Regions from separate parts of the Bacillus sp. NMTD17 genome, predicted to be linked through region 2. Evidence: predicted binding sites of a transcription regulator. Region 2 holds the regulator's gene; the other holds the start of a gene.
What was found. The regulator NrdR, encoded in region 2, represses ribonucleotide reductase genes. The targets are predictions, from matches to a motif close to AACACNATATATNGTGTT.

Region 1 (8,890 bases), on a different contig from region 2:
CAAATGTGGCTTGTCACAGAGGAAAAAAATCAAATCCATATAAATACAAGCCGAATTAAAGAAAACAGACTGGATAGAACTAGGCCATTTTAAACATAACTTCATTTGTCTGTCATACTATTCTAACTCTGTTTTCAAAGAGGAGAGGCGTTTCTGTGTATATAAATGCAATTATCTTATTTTTGAGGAATCTCATGATCTAGAGTGTTATGATCAAATTTGAAGAGAAAAAGTGGAAAAAATGAAAAGAAATGATGATTCAGTATAAATCATAGAAACGGCTTAGAAATCTGTTAAAGGAGAACGGGAATGAAGAAGTTTTTTGCTTTGCTTCTCCTGCTTGCGATCGGATGGGGCGTTTATTATACAATGCAAGCACAGGAACATGATGAGCCAGTGTCATCAGGTGGGGAAGACGAAAGCGGTTCAAATGATATTTATCGCAATTTTAAAGAACTGGAAGAAAACGAATCAACAAGCAGCTATCAGATTACAGCCAACCCAGTGCCTGGAAGCCGTCTTCTAGTGATGTCACCCCATGGCGGGAGGATTGAAGGCGGCGTGAGCGAGATCGTCCATTTTTTCGATAATGATTTCTCTACGTATTTGTTTGAAGGCTTAAGAGAGAATGCGTCAGAACTTCATATTACAAGCACAAACTTTGATGAGCCAGTCGGCGTCGCGCAGGCAAAAGCACACGATTATATCTTAGCAGTTCATGGATACAAAGGTGAGGAAGGAATTGACCATACTCTCGTTGGCGGAACAGATTACGACCGTGCAGAAAAAATTGTGAACTCATTAGAGCGGAACGGATTTTCTGCTGAACTGGCTGTCGCACACGCAACCCTGAGCGGAACAAGCAATCATAATATTAATAATCTTACAAAAACAGGGCAAAGTGTACAGCTAGAGATTAGTAGAAGTCAGCGTGAAGCTTTATTTGACAGTTTTGACTTTCGGCGGCGGTCGAGTACAAAAAACGAGACGTTCTACCGGTATGTCAGGGCGATTCGGACAGTGCTGGATGAGGAATATACATAAAGATGGTGCACATGTTAAGACAAGCAGCGTGAATTCTTGTTACACTATAAAAAGTGATAATAAAAGGAGAGACGAATATGGCGCGTCATCATTTTCATCTTCAGGCGAGCTGGCCTGGTCTGCGTAACGATGTGGGTACAATCTCATGTGAACAGTTAAAAACGAAGATTTCAATTCCAAAAGAAATGGACGGTCCCGGCATTGGAACAAATCCAGATGAGATGCTTTTAGGTGCAGCGGCTACGTGTTATATTATTACACTTGCCGCTATGATGGAGCGGAGCCAATTAGAGAAAGAGGATCTAACGATGAGTTCTGAGGCTGTCGTAGATGTGACCAATGGTGTGTTTACATATGAAAAAATCATTCACCGGCCTGTCATCATCCTCAAACAATCCGCTTCCCCGCATGATATTGAGCTGGCCCGCAAGCTCGCGCATAAAGCCGAAAGCTCATGTATGATCTCAAGAGCTGTTCAAGGAAATGTGGCCATTTCCTTAGAAGAAACCATTCAAGTTGGCGGGTAAAAACAAAAAAGTCATTTTCTCTTATTAAATGGAGAAAATGACTTTTTTTATGACGTCCATTCGGTTTGATCGATTTGTTCTTTGTTTTCTTCCTTTTGTTTTTTGGACAGGTTCAAGACAATCACGCCGCATATCACAAGTGCAAGGCCTATGAAGCCTTTTATGTGAATGGTTTCGTTAAACAGCACGAGTCCGATAAGAGCAGTGAGTGCTGTTCCAACGCCAGACCATGTCGCATAAGCAGACGAAAGGTCAATGGTTTTAAGTGCCAAACTGAGGAAGGTAAAGGCGCAGCCAAATCCGATCAGGACCCCAATACTCGGCAGCAGTTGCGAAAAACCTTGTGAAAGCTTCAGCATCGTACTGCCAAAAACCTCCGTCAAAATGGCTCCTGTTAAATAGAGCATTCCTTTCATGATCTCCCACATCCTTTATGACATATTTAAAAGTACAACCCCTGAGACAAGCATCGCTATCCCAATGACTGCTCTTTGGTTCAAGGTTTCTTTGAAAAAAAGCACGCCAAAAATAGCCGTGAGGACTGTACCAACCCCAGACCATGTTGCGTAAGACATGCTAAGCGGAATGATGTTAAGTGTCAATGACAGCATATAAAATGCAAGTGTATAGCCAGCAACAACGACAGCGCTAGGCTTAAAGCGCGTAAAGCCATTTGAGAGTTTTAACATCACGGCGCCAATGGCTTCTGAAAAAATGGCCACAGCCAGAAAAAGATATCCGAGGATCATGATCATCCCTCCTCTAATAGGTGTAAAATCCGATGAAGTAAAAGGGTTTTTTCTTCTCGATTCAGCGGTTCAAGCTGAAACATTTCTGAAAACCATATCCCATCACATGCGAGTCGAATTAGCTGACTCAATGCAGGGTCGTTTATTTCCTCAGCTGCTTTCGCTTTGAACTCCGCATAAAAATCACGCCAAGGGTTCAATAACGCTTCATCAAATGACATGGTAGCCATCATACTTGTACATAGCTGGGTCGTATTTTGATGATCAAGATCATGTAATGTGGCCAATATATATGCACGTACATAAGGCGCTTTTTCGTGTTTGTAAGTTTCTTGATACGTTTCGAGCTGCTGACGAAAGCAAAGAATCGCGTGCTCATTCATTTTTTGGATGAGCTCTTCCTTGCTTGCAAAATGATAAAGCAGGCCGGCTTTGGTCATATGTGCATGTTCTGCCACTTGCTGAAGGGTAAGCTGGCTTAATCCTTCTTCTAAAATCGTGCGGGCAGCTGCATCAAAGATTTGCTCTTTTTTGGTTTTAGACATAAAAAAAACACCTACTTTACTGAACGGTCGGTAAAGTAAATGTTAACCCATCAAAAACGAGTGTGTCAATCGATTCATTTGATGAACAGATATTTTCACTAAAACGTCATATTTAATAATAAGGGTATGGTCCATATGGCGGATAAGGCGGCGGATAAGGGTACCCATATCCATATCCTGGCGCAAGCAGAGACCCAGCAAGCAGACCTCCAGCAAAACCACCTAAAAATGGAGGTCCGAAGAATCCAGGTCTACCATAACCGAATCCAGGTCTCCCAAACCCAAAGCCCGGGCGTCCAAAACCAAAAGGTCTTCTCATGTCTTCTTGCATAAATGGCTGTGCGTCAAAATAATTCATAAAAAAAGGCTCCTCTCACATAAAATCACTGTAACTGACATCAGTGTATTCGAATGGCCTATATGTGTTTGGGTGAATGCCTAATATAAGGAGGAATGTTAAAAATGGGCCTGTATTCATCTGATTGGGCAAAATGCCCGCCGCATGCTCATGCCTATAAAGCACGAACGGATGTAACAGAGGAGCATTATCATTTAATAGAAGGCATTTCTCAGCCTGTCAATGGAAGCAATACAGATCAGCATACACATTTTTATCGCGGGATCACCTCTTTTGAGAGGGGGCATTTCCACAGATACTACGGCATCACAGGGCCTGCGATACCGAGAGTGGATGGTACGCACTATCACGAGATTGAGGAAGTCACGTTTTCTGCCTATAACGATTCTGTCCCTATTCCGTATGGAGGAGTCGTCTATAGTCCGGACGAAGAGCGGCCAACGCATACGCACCGTTTAAAAGGAAAAACATACGAAGTGGTCGGAAATGAACCACTCGGCTGGTGATAGGCCCTATATAGGAGAGAATGAGAAGTTATGCTATACTGTAGGCAGTTTGTAAAAGAGAGTGATGTTATGAAAAAAACGAAACAACCAGTGATTGTATTAGTAGGACCGACGGCTGTCGGCAAAACAAAACTGAGCATTCATATAGCCAAAGCATTTAATGGAGAAATTATCAGCGGTGATTCTATGCAGATTTATAAAGGAATGGACATTGGAACAGCTAAAATCACCCCTGAAGAAATGGATGGTGTCCCGCATCACTTAATTGATATTAAAGAGCCGGACGAATCCTTTTCTACAGCTGAATTTCAGCAGCTGGTCCGTTTGAAAATCAAAGAGATTGCCGCTAGAGGGAAAACACCCATGATTGTCGGCGGAACAGGTTTGTATATCCAATCTGTTTTATATGATTATACATTTACCGACGAGAAAAGTGATCCTGCTTTTAGAGAAGAAATGGCGCTGTTTGAACAGCAGCATGGCCCCCTTCAGCTGCACGAAAAGCTAAAGGCAGTAGACCCTGATGCTGCAAAAGCCATTCATCCGAATAATGTCCGCCGCGTGATCCGGGCGCTGGAAGTGATCCATACAACAGGTCAGAAAATGTCGGAGATGCAAAACGGTCATCAAGAAGTTCCTCTTTATGATACAGCCTTCATTGGGCTGAAAATGGATCGAGAGCTTTTGTACGAGCGCATTCACCAAAGAATTGATATGATGATAGATGAAGGCTTAATTGAGGAAGTGAGCGCACTTTATCAATCTGGCTTGAAGGATTGTCAATCGGTTCAAGCGATTGGTTATAAAGAGCTGTATGCGTATTTTCAAGGTGACTGCTCACTTGATGAAGCCACCCGGCAATTAAAGCAAAATTCCCGCAGATATGCGAAGCGTCAGTTCACGTGGTTTCGTAATAAAATGGATGTCACTTGGTTCGACATGACACCGCCTTGCCACTTTTCAGACAAAAAAGAGGAAATTTTCGCATATATAGCAGGAAAGCTTGAACTTAAAGCGAAACTGTAGTTATCAGAATCAAGGAGGACGAAACATGAAACCGATTAATATTCAGGACCAATTTTTGAATCAAATCCGTAAAGACAATACCTTTGTCACAGTATTCTTACTGAATGGCTTTCAGCTTCGCGGTCAAGTGAAAGGGTTTGACAATTTCACGGTGCTGCTTGAAACAGAAGGGAAGCAGCAGCTTATTTATAAACACGCCATTTCTACATTTGCACCTCAAAAGAATGTAAATCTAGAATTAGAATAGGATATGTTCGACCTAATAGCCCCATGCATCTGCGAATAAACCGGCCGGAACCCGCTACGTTTTTTGTCAGTGCAGAGGGGCTATTTTGCATGCCGTGAAACTTTTCTGTCTATTTTACGTATAATCCCTTATTGGATATGAAGAAAGGTGAGGGAAGCGATATGGAAAATGCAGAGCTTGAATTAAGAAGGATTAGAGTGATCCTTCTATTGATTGGGATTGTTGTCTTATTTGGATCGTGCGCCATTTCAAACATTGAATCGAGACAGGAAAGCTCGCATAACTATGCTAATCAAGATGATAATGGACATATAGAAGGCCTTTTACAATCAGCTGTTGCACTAAAAAATAATCACTTTGCTGTTGTGAAAGATGATGAAGTACATGTGTACCGGTTTGATGAAAAAGAGGGAGAACTGACCCTCGTTAAAACGAAGTACATAGATGAATGGGACGAGGAATATGATGATGATTCTGTTGAAGAGTAAGCACGTAAATTTACAAATGAATGTGAAGTCGCTACACTATAATCATGTATCAGACATCTAGACAGAAAAGGATGAGTTCATGACACACAAAATTAAAATTAATCACTGGGAACAAACTTGTGAAGACGACTCCTGTTTCGAATATGGAACAAGCGTTTCTGTAAATGGGAAAGAATTAGTCAGAGAAGCTTCAATCGTCTCTGCGCTTGAAGCGGTGCTAAAAGAATTAGGTGTTGAAGTGGAAATTACAGAAGTGTCAGAAGATTTACAGTGCGATGCCTACAAAAAATAAAACAAAAAGTCTAGTCTACTAAGCGATTTTTTTTCGTGTTATGATAGATTTCGGTTTCAGTTGAATAGGGAGTAGAGCAGTCTATTTTTAGATCCTGTTCTGCTCTATTTATTTGAACGTACGAGTTCGGCTATGAATGTTCGGCCGGGTTGGTTGATTTTTTTCGTTTCGAACATCTATATGTTGTGTTTTGAAAAAACATAGTATACTATATATAGTGAATAACGAAATGATCAACAATACTAAAAACTAGGTCGTGATGGAATTGATTCAAATCGTATTTGATTCAAAAACAGGAAATGTTCAACGCTTTTTGGACAAGACCCCTTTTACAGACAAACGAAAATTGACTGGAGAAGAGTTTTTGGATACGCCGTTTATTCTCGTCACCTTTACGACAGGATTTGGACAAGTCCCTAGTACCACTCAGTCCTTTTTAGAGAAAAATGCTCACCTTTTACTAGGTGTAGCGGTGAGTGGAAACAAAGTGTGGGGAGATAATTTTGCCAAAAGCGCCGATACGATTTCTAAACAATATCAAGTTCCTATTTTGCACACCTTTGAACTAAGCGGAACAAAAAGGGATGTTGAATTGTTTACACAGGAGGTAGAAAGAATTGTCACAAAATCAGGTTCCAAAGTGGATACAATTAAATAACGAGATTATGATTCAAAAAGAAGGAAAGTTTCAGTTTGATAAGGACAAAGAAGCTGTACATAGTTATTTCGTAGATTATATTAATCAAAACACGGTCTTCTTTCACAACTTAGAAGAGAAGATTGATTACTTAATAGAAAACGACTACTATGAGGAAGAATTTTTAAGACAATACAGCATGGCAGATATTAAAGAAGTATTCGAAGCTGCATATGCGAAGAAATTTAGATTCCCATCATTCATGAGTGCGTTTAAGTTTTACAACGACTATGCGCTGAAAACAAATGATAAAAAGAAAATCCTTGAACGCTATGAAGACCGCATTTCAGTTGTAGCGCTTTTCTTTGCGGGCGGGGATAAAGAAAAAGCACTTGAGTTTGTAGAACTGATGATCAATCAGGAGTACCAGCCAAGTACACCAACATTCTTAAACGCTGGACGTAAAAGACGCGGTGAGCTTGTGAGCTGTTTCTTGCTTGAAGTGAATGACTCATTAAACGATATTTCAAGAGCGATTGATATTTCAATGCAGCTTTCAAAACTAGGCGGCGGCGTCAGTTTGAACCTGTCAAAACTTCGTGCAAAAGGCGAAGCAATCAAAGATGTTGAAAACGCGACAAAAGGTGTCGTCGGCGTGATGAAGCTTCTTGATAATGCATTCAGATATGCAGATCAAATGGGACAAAGACAAGGATCAGGCAGTGCCTACCTCAATATTTTCCACAGAGATATCAATGATTTTTTAGATACAAAAAAAATCTCTGCTGATGAAGATGTTCGTGTGAAAACATTGTCCATCGGTGTTGTCATCCCGGACAAATTTATCGAGCTGGCAAGAGAAGATAAAACAGCTTACACCTTCTATCCACACACAGTCTATAAAGAATATGGACAGCATCTTGATGAGATGGACATGGAAGAAATGTATGATGAGCTTGTAGAAAACCCGGAAATCAAAAAAGAAAAAGTCAATCCGAGAAAGCTTCTTGAAAAATTGGCTGTTCTTCGCTCAGAATCAGGCTATCCATATATCATGTTCCAAGATAATGTGAATAGAGAGCATGCATTAAACCATATTTCACGAGTGAAATTCTCAAACCTTTGCTCAGAAGTGCTTCAGGCTTCAGAGGTCTCTTCTTACACGGACTATGACCAAGAAGATGAAATTGGTCTTGATATTTCTTGTAATCTTGGTTCATTAAATATCATGAATGTCATGAAAAACAAATCGATCGAAAAAACGGTCAAACTTGCAACAGACTCACTAACACTTGTGTCTGAAACAACAGACATTCGCAATGCACCGGCTGTTCGAAAAGCGAACAAGGCGATGAAATCAATCGGACTTGGCGCGATGAACCTTCACGGGTATTTGGCTCAAAACCAAATTGCCTATGAAAGTGAAGAAGCAAGAGATTTCGCGAATACGTTCTTTATGATGGTGAACTATTATTCAATTAAACGCTCAAGTGAGCTTGCAAAAGAAAAAGGAGAAACATTCCATCGTTATGAAGGCTCTGGCTATGCAACGGGTGAGTACTTCAATAAATACGTGGAGAATGATTTCACACCAAAAACAGAAAAAGCAGCAGCACTATTTGAAGGCATGCACATTCCAACAAAAGAAGACTGGGCAGCACTCAAAGACTTTGTAGCGGAAAATGGCATGTACCATAGCTACCGCTTATGTATTGCACCAACAGGTTCCATTTCTTATGTGCAATCGGCCACGGCCTCTGTTATGCCAATTATGGAACGTATCGAAGAAAGAACATACGGCAACAGCAAAACCTATTACCCGATGCCAGGTCTTTCAGCGCAGAACTGGTTCTTCTATAAAGAAGCGTACGATATGGACATGTTTAAAGTGGTCGATATGATCGCAACGATTCAGCAGCACGTCGATCAAGGAATCAGCTTTACACTATTCCTGAAAGATACGATGACAACGCGTGACTTAAACCGCATCGATCTGTATGCACACCATAAAGGCATTAAGACACTTTATTACGCAAGAACGAAGGATACAGGGCAGGAAGGCTGTCTTTCTTGTGTTGTTTGATTAAAGGAGAGTTTAACGTGACAAAAATTTATGATGCAGCCAACTGGTCAAAACACGAAGACGATTTTACACAAATGTTTTACAACCAAAATGTGAAGCAGTTCTGGCTTCCTGAAGAGATTTCCTTAAACGGGGATCTCTTAACATGGAAATATTTAGGTGAAAAAGAGCGAGATACGTACATGAAGGTACTTGCTGGCCTGACTTTACTTGATACAGAACAAGGAAATACAGGGATGCCGATTGTGGCTGAACATGTAGACGGCCATCAGCGTAAAGCGGTATTAAACTTTATGGCGATGATGGAAAATGCGGTACATGCGAAATCATACTCAAATATCTTCATGACACTCGCACCAACTGAAACGATCAGTGAAGTGTTTGAATG
Region 2 (8,890 bases):
GGATTTGCGCCGGGCTAGAGCGTGTGCCCAGTCCATCATTCCAACTACGACGGGTGCCGCTAAAGCGCTTTCTTTAGTGCTGCCGCACATGAAAGGGAAATTGCATGGACTTGCACTGCGCGTGCCAGTTTCCAATGTATCGATGGTTGATCTTGTCGTCGACTTGAAAAAAGATGTCACAGCAGAAGAAGTAAATGCAGCCTTCTCAAATGCATCAAAAACTTCTCTATCCGGTATTTTAGACTACACGGATGAGCCGCTTGTTTCTACAGACTTTAACACGAATCCTTATTCAGCTGTCGTGGATGGACTGACAACGATGGTGATGGAGGATAGAAAAGTAAAAGTTCTTGCATGGTATGACAATGAATGGGGTTATTCATGCAGAGTGGTGGATCTTGTGAAGTTTGTCGGTTCGCAGATGAAAGAGCTTTCTGCTGTTTGAAATGAAGAAGACGAACGTCCCTTTTCAAGAAATGAGAGAAAATCCCATTGAAAACACAGCTTGCAAAATGGGTCTAAACAAAGTATACTATTTTTCGTGAACTTCTTGTTCGCAGACTCATTCGGGTATACTTAAAGGGTTAGGACCTCTTTGGACTAACTTTCCCCCGTGGTATATGTCCGGTCCGGCTGCTTAGAACTTCACTCTTTCATTCTTGTTTAAGGGGGGTCCATGATGGAAACAATCGGACGTCACGTTATCTCCGAGCTATGGGGATGCGACTGTGATAAACTGAACGACATGGATTTTATTGAAAAAACGTTTGTAAATGCAGCTTTGAAATCAGGAGCTGAAGTAAGAGAGGTTGCTTTTCACAAATTTGCACCTCAAGGAGTAAGTGGAGTTGTCATTATTTCTGAATCTCATCTGACAATTCACAGCTTTCCTGAACATGGTTATGCGAGCATAGATGTTTATACTTGCGGCGACCTAGATCCGAATATCGCAGCAGATCATATCGGAGATGAATTAGGTGCCGAAACAAGAGAAAACATCGAAATTCCTCGAGGCATGGGACCTGTACAAGTGAAACAGGCACAAGCCAAAGCACTGTAAACATAAAAAAGATTGCAATGGGAGCTGGCCAAAAGCATTGAAATGCCTTTGTGTTATGCTCCTTTTTATATTTCTTTGATATACAAAATCCAACATTCCCCAACTTGTCTATACTTTTGTTCTAGGAAAACAAAGGTTTTTTTTATAAAATAAAGAAGAGGCATTATGGCAAAGGGGATACGTATATGACTTTAGGACAAAAGTTCAAACGGTTCATGTCAAACCATACAGAAACATCTGACGAGCATCCAGTGTCAGAACTGAAAAGCCATTACTACAAAATGACGAATGCACAAGTTTTTCAAGCGGTGGAAGCCATGCTTTCCCGAAACGATTCCTATCAAGTGACATCTGTTTCAGCAGAACGAGGTGAAATCAGCGCAAACATCAGAATGCCGAAAAAAGCCTTTCTCGTAGCGACTGTCATTTCAATTCGTCCTTTTGAAACAGCTGTCGATTTTAATGTGACAACAGAAACGGTCCTGCCAACAGATTTTGGTTATAGTCAGAAGGCCGTTTTGCCCCTTTATGATGAACTAGACAAACAACTTCCAAGAATAGATCGGAGCTGATGAAATGAAATGTCCCACATGTCAGCACCTTGGCACAAGGGTGCTTGATTCAAGACCAGTAGATGAAGGGAAATCCATCCGTCGTAGAAGAGAGTGCGAAAGCTGCCAGTATCGCTTTACGACGTTTGAGAAATTAGAAGAATTACCGCTGATTGTGGTGAAAAAAGAAGGGATTCGAGAAGAATTCAGCCGCGAAAAGATGCTGAGAGGACTCATTAAAGCGTGTGAAAAGCGTCCTGTTGCTTTAAAGCAGCTGGAGGATGTCTGCTTTAACATCGAAAAAGAACTGCGTAATCAAGGCATGTCAGAAGTGAAAAGCGAGCTTGTAGGTGAAATGGTGATGGACGAGCTGGCAAAAATTGATGAAGTGTCTTACGTCAGGTTTGCCTCAGTTTACCGGCAGTTTAAAGATATCAACGTCTTTATTGATGAATTAAAAGATTTATTAAAGAAAGAACGCTAAAAAAGAGCTGAAGATTCTTCACGCTCTTTTTCCTGCGTAAAGCGTAAAACGCAAAAAGGGTGTACAATAGAAACAGTTGCAATTCATGGGGAGGATCAGCATATGACAGAGCATTGGAAGGAAGTGCTAGCCGTCGATCCGTATGTCGTCAAAAGCGCTTCATTGCTCGGTGACATCGATAGACAGCTCATCACTCTTTTATATCAGCCGCTTATTGGCATGTCCGCTTTCAGCTTATACATGACGCTGTGGGGAGAGCTGGAACAAAATCGTATGTGGGGAAAACCTGCACCTCATCGGCAGCTCATGGTCATGCTGCAAACGAATTTAAATGATATTTTTGAGGAACGTTTAAAGCTTGAAGCGATCGGTTTACTTCGCACATATGAACAGGAAACGGAAGAAGGCAGACTGTTTACATATGAGCTTGTGCCGCCGCTAAGACCAGATGAGTTTTTCCAGGATGGTATGCTGAATGTCCTGCTGTACCATCGTGTAGAGAAAGCAAAATATATGCAGCTTCGTGATTATTTTTCTTATCCAGGTGTTCCTGCAGAGGCAAAGAACATCTCGCGATCGTTTGAAGAAGTCTTTCACGTATTGCAGCCAGGTGAACGCAGGATGACAGAAGAAATCAATCGGGCGTCATCACTTGATCAGGGCTATGAATATGTGACCGTTGGATCGAGTCAGCCGGCTCCGCTTTCAGACGAATCCTTTGATTTCGATCTATTGTTAGCGGGCATGTCTGATATGATGATTCCAAGAAAGGCTTTGACAAAGCAGGTGAAAGAAACCATTAAGAAGTTAGCCGTTGTATACGGCATCACTCCGCTTCAAATGCAAAATATTGTAGCAGGCGCCTGCGGTTCGGATCAAATGATCTCAACAGAAGAGCTGAGAAAAGCCGCAAGAGACTGGTACCAAATCGAATACAGAGGCGAGCAGCCAAAACTCATTGATCAAAAACAGCCTAGACACCTGCGTCAAGATGCTTCAAAAGCGCTAGCAGATACGCCAGATGCGAAATTGATTGAAAAGCTCGATCATATTTCGCCTCGGGAGCTGCTAAAAGATATGGCAGACGGCATTGAGCCAACGTATGCCGACTTAAGAATTGTCGAAGATATTATGCTCGAGCAGCAGCTAGAGCCAGGTGTCATGAACGTTTTGATCTACTATACATTACTGAAAACAGATATGAAGCTGTCGAAAACATATATGCAAAAAATCGCCGCTCATTGGGTGAGAAAGAAAATTAAAACCGTAGCGGCAGCCATGAAAATTGCCAAAGAAGAGAACAAGCAAATGACAGAGTGGGCGCAGCAGAAAAAACAGCGCAGCACATATGGATCAGGGAAAGTTGTCCGAGAAGAGAAGCTTCCTGACTGGATGAAAGAAACTGAAACGAAAGAACAGCCGGCAAAAGAACAAACAGACAGTCTGTCGACAGAAGACCTCGAACGAGAAAAAGAAAAACTGTTAGATCAGTTTAAAAATATGAAAAAGTACAATGCACATTAAGGTGAGGTGAGATGAGGATGAAACCGATCGGTCGTTCATTTGAACAGTTAAAAGGACGAGTAGATTTTCGTGTGAGATACAACCAGATTAAAGAGAGTGTGTTATCTGATGAAGATGTAAGGGCCTTTTTACAGGAGCATCAAGAAGAAATACACGAAGACATGATCAATCGTAGCTTGAACCGGCTTTTTGAATATGTGCAGCAGTCGAAGGGTTGTTCATATTGCTTAGATGAAGAGAACGTCAATGCGATTTTAGACGGGTATCACCCGAAGCTTGTGATCAAAGGTCAGAGTATTGATATTGAATATTCCCCCTGCCCAGTCAAGCTGCGGCTCGATAGACAGAAAAAACAGCAAGAGCTTATGAAAAGCATGTACATTCCGCAAAATGTTCTTCAAGCGACGTTCACTGATCTGAACGTTGTGGGAAGACAGGAAGTCATTCAAAAAGTAGGTCAATTCCTGCAAAGCTATGATGAGACGGGCAAAGGGAAGGGCTTATATTTACACGGAAAGTTTGGAGTAGGAAAAACGTATATTCTGGCAGCCATTGCGCAGCAGCTAGCGGAGAAGGAATACCCATCTCTCCTAGTGTACGTGCCTGAATTTGTGAGAGAGTTAAAAAATTCGTTAGCCGATCATACACTGGAAGCAAAGCTGAACATGGTCAAATCCACCCCTATTTTAATGCTTGATGATATTGGGGCAGAGTCGATGACAAGCTGGGTTCGAGATGAACTGCTCGGAACGATCTTACAATACCGTATGGCAGAGCAGCTGCCGACTTTCTTCTCTTCTAATTTCTCACCAAGTGAACTGAAACATCACTTTACGTACTCACAGCGCGGGGAAAAAGAAGAGGTCAAAGCCGCTCGTTTAATGGAACGGATTCTTTATTTAGCAGAGGCAGTCTTGCTCGAAGGAGAAAACCGCCGTCATTTATAAAAGCGTCTATCACCTGAAGGAGGAGCAAATGAAATGAACAAAAGAAAATGGCTGCTTTTTCTCGTGATTGCAGGTCTCGCTGCTTTACTTTGGTGGCTGAACAAACAGCACCTTCAGCTGGCGCCGAAAGATGTGAAGAATTGGGTGCTTCAATTTGGGCTGCTGGCTCCCTTTGTTTTTCTGTTCTTATCTCTTTTTCGCCCGTTTGTTCTCGTCCCACTTACGGTCTTTTCGCTGGCAGCAGGTTTAGCATTCGGCAGTGTTCTTGGGACGATTTATGCCCTCGTTGGTGCTACCGCCGGAGCAACAGGCTCCTTCCTGCTTGCCACAACCTTTCGTGCAAAAAAGGAAAGCAGAGAATCAAGCAGCCGGAAGCTGAGAGCGGTGACATCCCGCATTCAGGAGCATGGGTTTCTTTATATTTTGTTATTGCGTATTGCCCCGATCCATTTTGACTTTGTCAGCTATGCGGCAGCAGTTTCACGTGCGAATTATCGTGCATTCACGGCAGCTACTTTTTTAGGCTTAATACCGGGTACAGTTGCATTAAATGTCCTTGGCTCAAGCTTTGTCAGCGGCAATTATGCCGCCTTAGTGATCGTTTGTTTGATTTATCTGATCTTTATCTCCGTTCCGCTCATTTTAAAAAGAAAGATGCCTGATTTATTTTAGGCGTCTATTTTTTATGTTTCCCCCATATATATGTAACAGATGTCGTTAGGGGGGACAAACATGCTTGAAATAATCTTTGAAGATGAATATGATACCGCCGCTTTTTTACATCTTGCTGAACACTTGGACAGTCGGCATCACATGTCAATTCAACAAGGGAAAGACCGGCTTCTCATAGAGGCGAAGGAATCAGAAGAAGGACTTGAGCCCATTGTGCGGCCATTACTGGTTCACTTTTTTTTGGAATGCAAAGAAAATGAGCGCATGCGCAGCATCCTTGAAAACACCTATTTATTTAAAGATCCTGAAGAGCAGCACCAAATTCTTTCAATCGCCCACAGTATTATGAACGGGGATTTAGATGATATTCCCGGCATTCATCAAGAACCGTCAAGAGAAGCCCTGTTAACAAAGGAGCTTGAGACCATTTCTTTACAGCAAGGTATTTTTTCAATTGGTTCATTTATGACATTTAGACTGTCAGAGTATGACAGGAGGCTGAAGAACTATGTTGAAGTCTCCATTGAAGAATACAAAATGGAACAAGAATATCAAAACTTCATTCAATCCCTTCGAGACTATGTGATGGCAAGAGAACCTAAGCTCGAAAAAGTACATGTTGTGCATCAGGACCGCCTGATGATTTGGGAATTTCGGTACGCTTCTGAGCGTGATCAAAAACAATACATAGACAGACAGTTTGTAAGAGAGCATCCAATGTATATTGATTCGCAGCTGATTGCACCACTCGTATCCATAGCGCCGCAAAAGATTGACCTATTTACAAATGATACGGGTCACTCGATGGTGCAGACCATTCAAAATATTTTTCAAGAAAGGGTCGAGGTATTCCCGGCTCAATCATTTCAAGAACAGAATGTTCAATTTGTACATGACCATTTGGAACAGAAAAGTGAAAAGCTTTCTTGATTTTCACGAAAAAACGTTTTATAATACGGTGTAACTTCATACAGAGACCGTATTGATAAGGACATGAACAAATGAACACCCGCTTAAAGAGAGGGAAGCCGCGGCTGAAAGCTTCCTAGCAGAGGACCATTTGCTTTACCACCTTTGAACATCAGCTGTGAACTTTTTAGTAATGGCTGACGGGAATTCCCGTTATCGAACCACAAGCCGTGTTTGCTTATGAAAACGTAAGCTGCAAATACGGGAAAAAGGGTGGAACCACGATTCCGTTTATTCAACCTCGTCCCTTTCCAGGGGGCGGGGTTTTTATATTGCCAAAAAAAGGAGTGACCAGAGATGTCAGAACAAATTCAACTTACATTTCCAGATGGAGCAGTCAAGGAGTTTGACAAAACAGCTACAACAGAAGACATCGCGGCATCAATTAGCCCGGGCCTAAAGAAAAAAGCGCTTGCCGGTAAATTGAACGGCAAAGAAATAGATCTGCGTACGCCGCTATTAGAAAGTGGAACAATCGAGATCATCACAGATAAAAGTGAAGAAGCACTCGACATTATGCGCCACAGCACAGCACATTTGCTAGCACAGGCGATCAAACGTCTTTATGGAAAAGAGCATCATGTCCAGTTTGGCGTAGGTCCTGTGATCGAAAATGGTTTCTACTATGATGTCGACATCGATGTTGCCATCACACCTGAAGACTTACCTAAGATTGAAAAAGAAATGAAAAAAATCATTAACAGCAATTTGCCAATTGAGCGAATTGAAGTAACAAGAGAAGAAGCGAAAAAACGCTTTGAAGCGATTGGTGATCAATTGAAGCTTGAGCTGTTAGAGGCGATTCCAGAAGGTGAAGCCGTGACGATTTATGAGCAGGGTGAATTCTTTGACCTCTGCCGCGGCATTCACTTGCCATCAACAGGGAAAATCAAAGAGTTTAAGCTGTTAAGCCTTGCGGGTGCATACTGGAGAGGTGACAGCAACAATCAAATGCTTCAGCGTATTTACGGTACAGCTTTCTTCAGCAAAGAAGATTTAAATGAGCACTTACGCCTGCTTGAAGAAGCGAAAGAACGCGATCACCGTAAACTAGGAAAAGAGCTGAAACTGTTTGCGAACTCTCAAAAGGTAGGTCAAGGTCTACCGCTTTGGCTGCCAAAAGGCGCAACGATCCGCCGTGTTATTGAGCGTTACATTGTCGATAAAGAAGTACGTCTTGGTTATGAGCATGTGTATACACCAGTTCTTGCGAATGTCGAATTGTATAAAACTTCAGGGCACTGGGCGCATTATCAAGAAGACATGTTCCCAGTGATGGAAATGGATAACGAAGATCTTGTTCTTCGTCCTATGAACTGTCCGCACCATATGATGATTTACAAAAACGAGCCGCATAGCTATCGTGAATTGCCAATTCGTATTGCAGAGCTTGGTACAATGCACCGCTATGAAATGTCAGGTGCTTTATCCGGCCTTCAGCGTGTTCGCGGGATGACATTAAACGATGCACATATCTTTGTTCGTCCAGATCAAATCAAAGAAGAGTTCATTCGTACAGTTCGCTTAATTGAAGAAGTCTATCAAGACTTTGGCTTGAATGACTACACATTCCGCTTATCTTACCGTGATCCAGAAGATACTGAGAAGTATTTCGACGACGATGCGATGTGGAATAAAGCGCAATCGATGCTAAAGGATGCAATGGACGAGCTTGGTCATGATTATTATGAAGCAGAAGGAGAAGCGGCATTTTATGGTCCGAAGCTTGATGTACAGGTCAAGACAGCTCTTGGAAAAGAAGAGACATTGTCTACTGTACAGCTTGACTTCTTACTACCAGAGCGTTTCGATCTCACCTATATCGGAGAAGATGGCAAGCATCATCGTCCGGTCGTGATTCATAGAGGTGTTGTCTCTACAATGGAGCGCTTTGTTGCCTTCTTAATTGAAGAATACAAAGGAGCCCTTCCAACATGGCTGGCACCTGTACAATTCCAAGTCATCCCGGTTTCACCGTCTGTCCATTTAGACTATGCGAAAAAAGTACAAGAACGTTTGCAGCTTGAAGGCCTTCGTGTAGAGCTTGACAGCCGTGATGAAAAGATTGGATACAAAATTAGAGAAGCGCAAATGCAAAAGATCCCGTACATGCTAGTCGTCGGAGATCAAGAAGCAGAAAATGGCGCTGTCAATGTAAGAAAATACGGAGAGCAAGATTCAGAAACAATGGATCTTGAAGCCTTTGTGAAACATGCAGTAGCAGAAGCAAAAAAATAATACTTCCAATGAAGCAGTCAGTGATCTTTCTCTTGAGATCACTGGCTTTTTCTTTTTGAAAAAAATTCTCCACTGGTGATCCAGTTCCTTGAATGATACGTTTAGATAGTACGAAAGTATGGGTAAATATGTACTGTTGGTTCGAGACAAATTGGAGGAATGAAAGCGATGATGCAAACAACAAACACTTTATCATCACAACTATTGGAGCGGTCAGCAGTTCTTCGTGCGTTGGAACACTCACTGGCGATGATTGAATTTGATGTGACAGGTGAAGTTCTATGGGTCAATGATATTTTTGCAAAAGCCATGGGATATTCGAAGCAAGAGTTGATCGGTTTAAAACATAGACAGTTCTGTCCTCCGCATATTGCAGAACACGCAAGCTATCACATGTTCTGGAAGCGTTTGAAAGAGGGTCAAATCTTTCAGGAAAAGGTGCAGC

Region 1: the regulator NrdR is predicted to act here: its motif matches at 5,987-6,004, upstream of nrdI (class Ib ribonucleoside-diphosphate reductase assembly flavoprotein NrdI).

Annotation. Positions count from the first base shown of each region.
Region 1 covers NZ_PVRH01000002.1:76,281-85,170, reverse strand. The annotation lists gene C6347_RS05585 (poly-gamma-glutamate hydrolase family protein) at 310-1,044, shown strand; gene C6347_RS05580 (OsmC family protein) at 1,122-1,571, shown strand; gene erbB (SMR family multidrug efflux transporter EbrB) at 1,619-1,987, opposite strand; gene erbA (SMR family multidrug efflux transporter EbrA) at 2,003-2,320, opposite strand; gene C6347_RS05565 (TetR/AcrR family transcriptional regulator) at 2,323-2,865, opposite strand; gene C6347_RS05560 (spore coat protein) at 2,978-3,223, opposite strand; gene C6347_RS05555 (YmaF family protein) at 3,328-3,729, shown strand; gene miaA (tRNA (adenosine(37)-N6)-dimethylallyltransferase MiaA) at 3,799-4,755, shown strand; gene hfq (RNA chaperone Hfq) at 4,781-5,002, shown strand; gene C6347_RS05540 (YmzC family protein) at 5,164-5,490, shown strand; gene C6347_RS05535 (hypothetical protein) at 5,570-5,782, shown strand; gene nrdI (class Ib ribonucleoside-diphosphate reductase assembly flavoprotein NrdI) at 6,048-6,440, shown strand; gene nrdE (class 1b ribonucleoside-diphosphate reductase subunit alpha) at 6,400-8,502, shown strand; gene nrdF (class 1b ribonucleoside-diphosphate reductase subunit beta) at 8,520-8,890, shown strand, end outside.
Region 2 covers NZ_PVRH01000005.1:71,489-80,378, forward strand. The annotation lists gene C6347_RS14590 (glyceraldehyde-3-phosphate dehydrogenase) at 1-445, shown strand, start outside; gene speD (adenosylmethionine decarboxylase) at 680-1,060, shown strand; gene C6347_RS14600 (cytosolic protein) at 1,246-1,632, shown strand; gene nrdR (transcriptional regulator NrdR) at 1,637-2,095, shown strand; gene dnaB (replicative helicase loading/DNA remodeling protein DnaB) at 2,198-3,619, shown strand; gene dnaI (primosomal protein DnaI) at 3,637-4,566, shown strand; gene C6347_RS14620 (TVP38/TMEM64 family protein) at 4,600-5,238, shown strand; gene ytxC (putative sporulation protein YtxC) at 5,299-6,168, shown strand; T-box leader at 6,212-6,459, shown strand; gene thrS (threonine--tRNA ligase) at 6,505-8,445, shown strand; gene C6347_RS14640 (methyl-accepting chemotaxis protein) at 8,614-8,890, shown strand, end outside.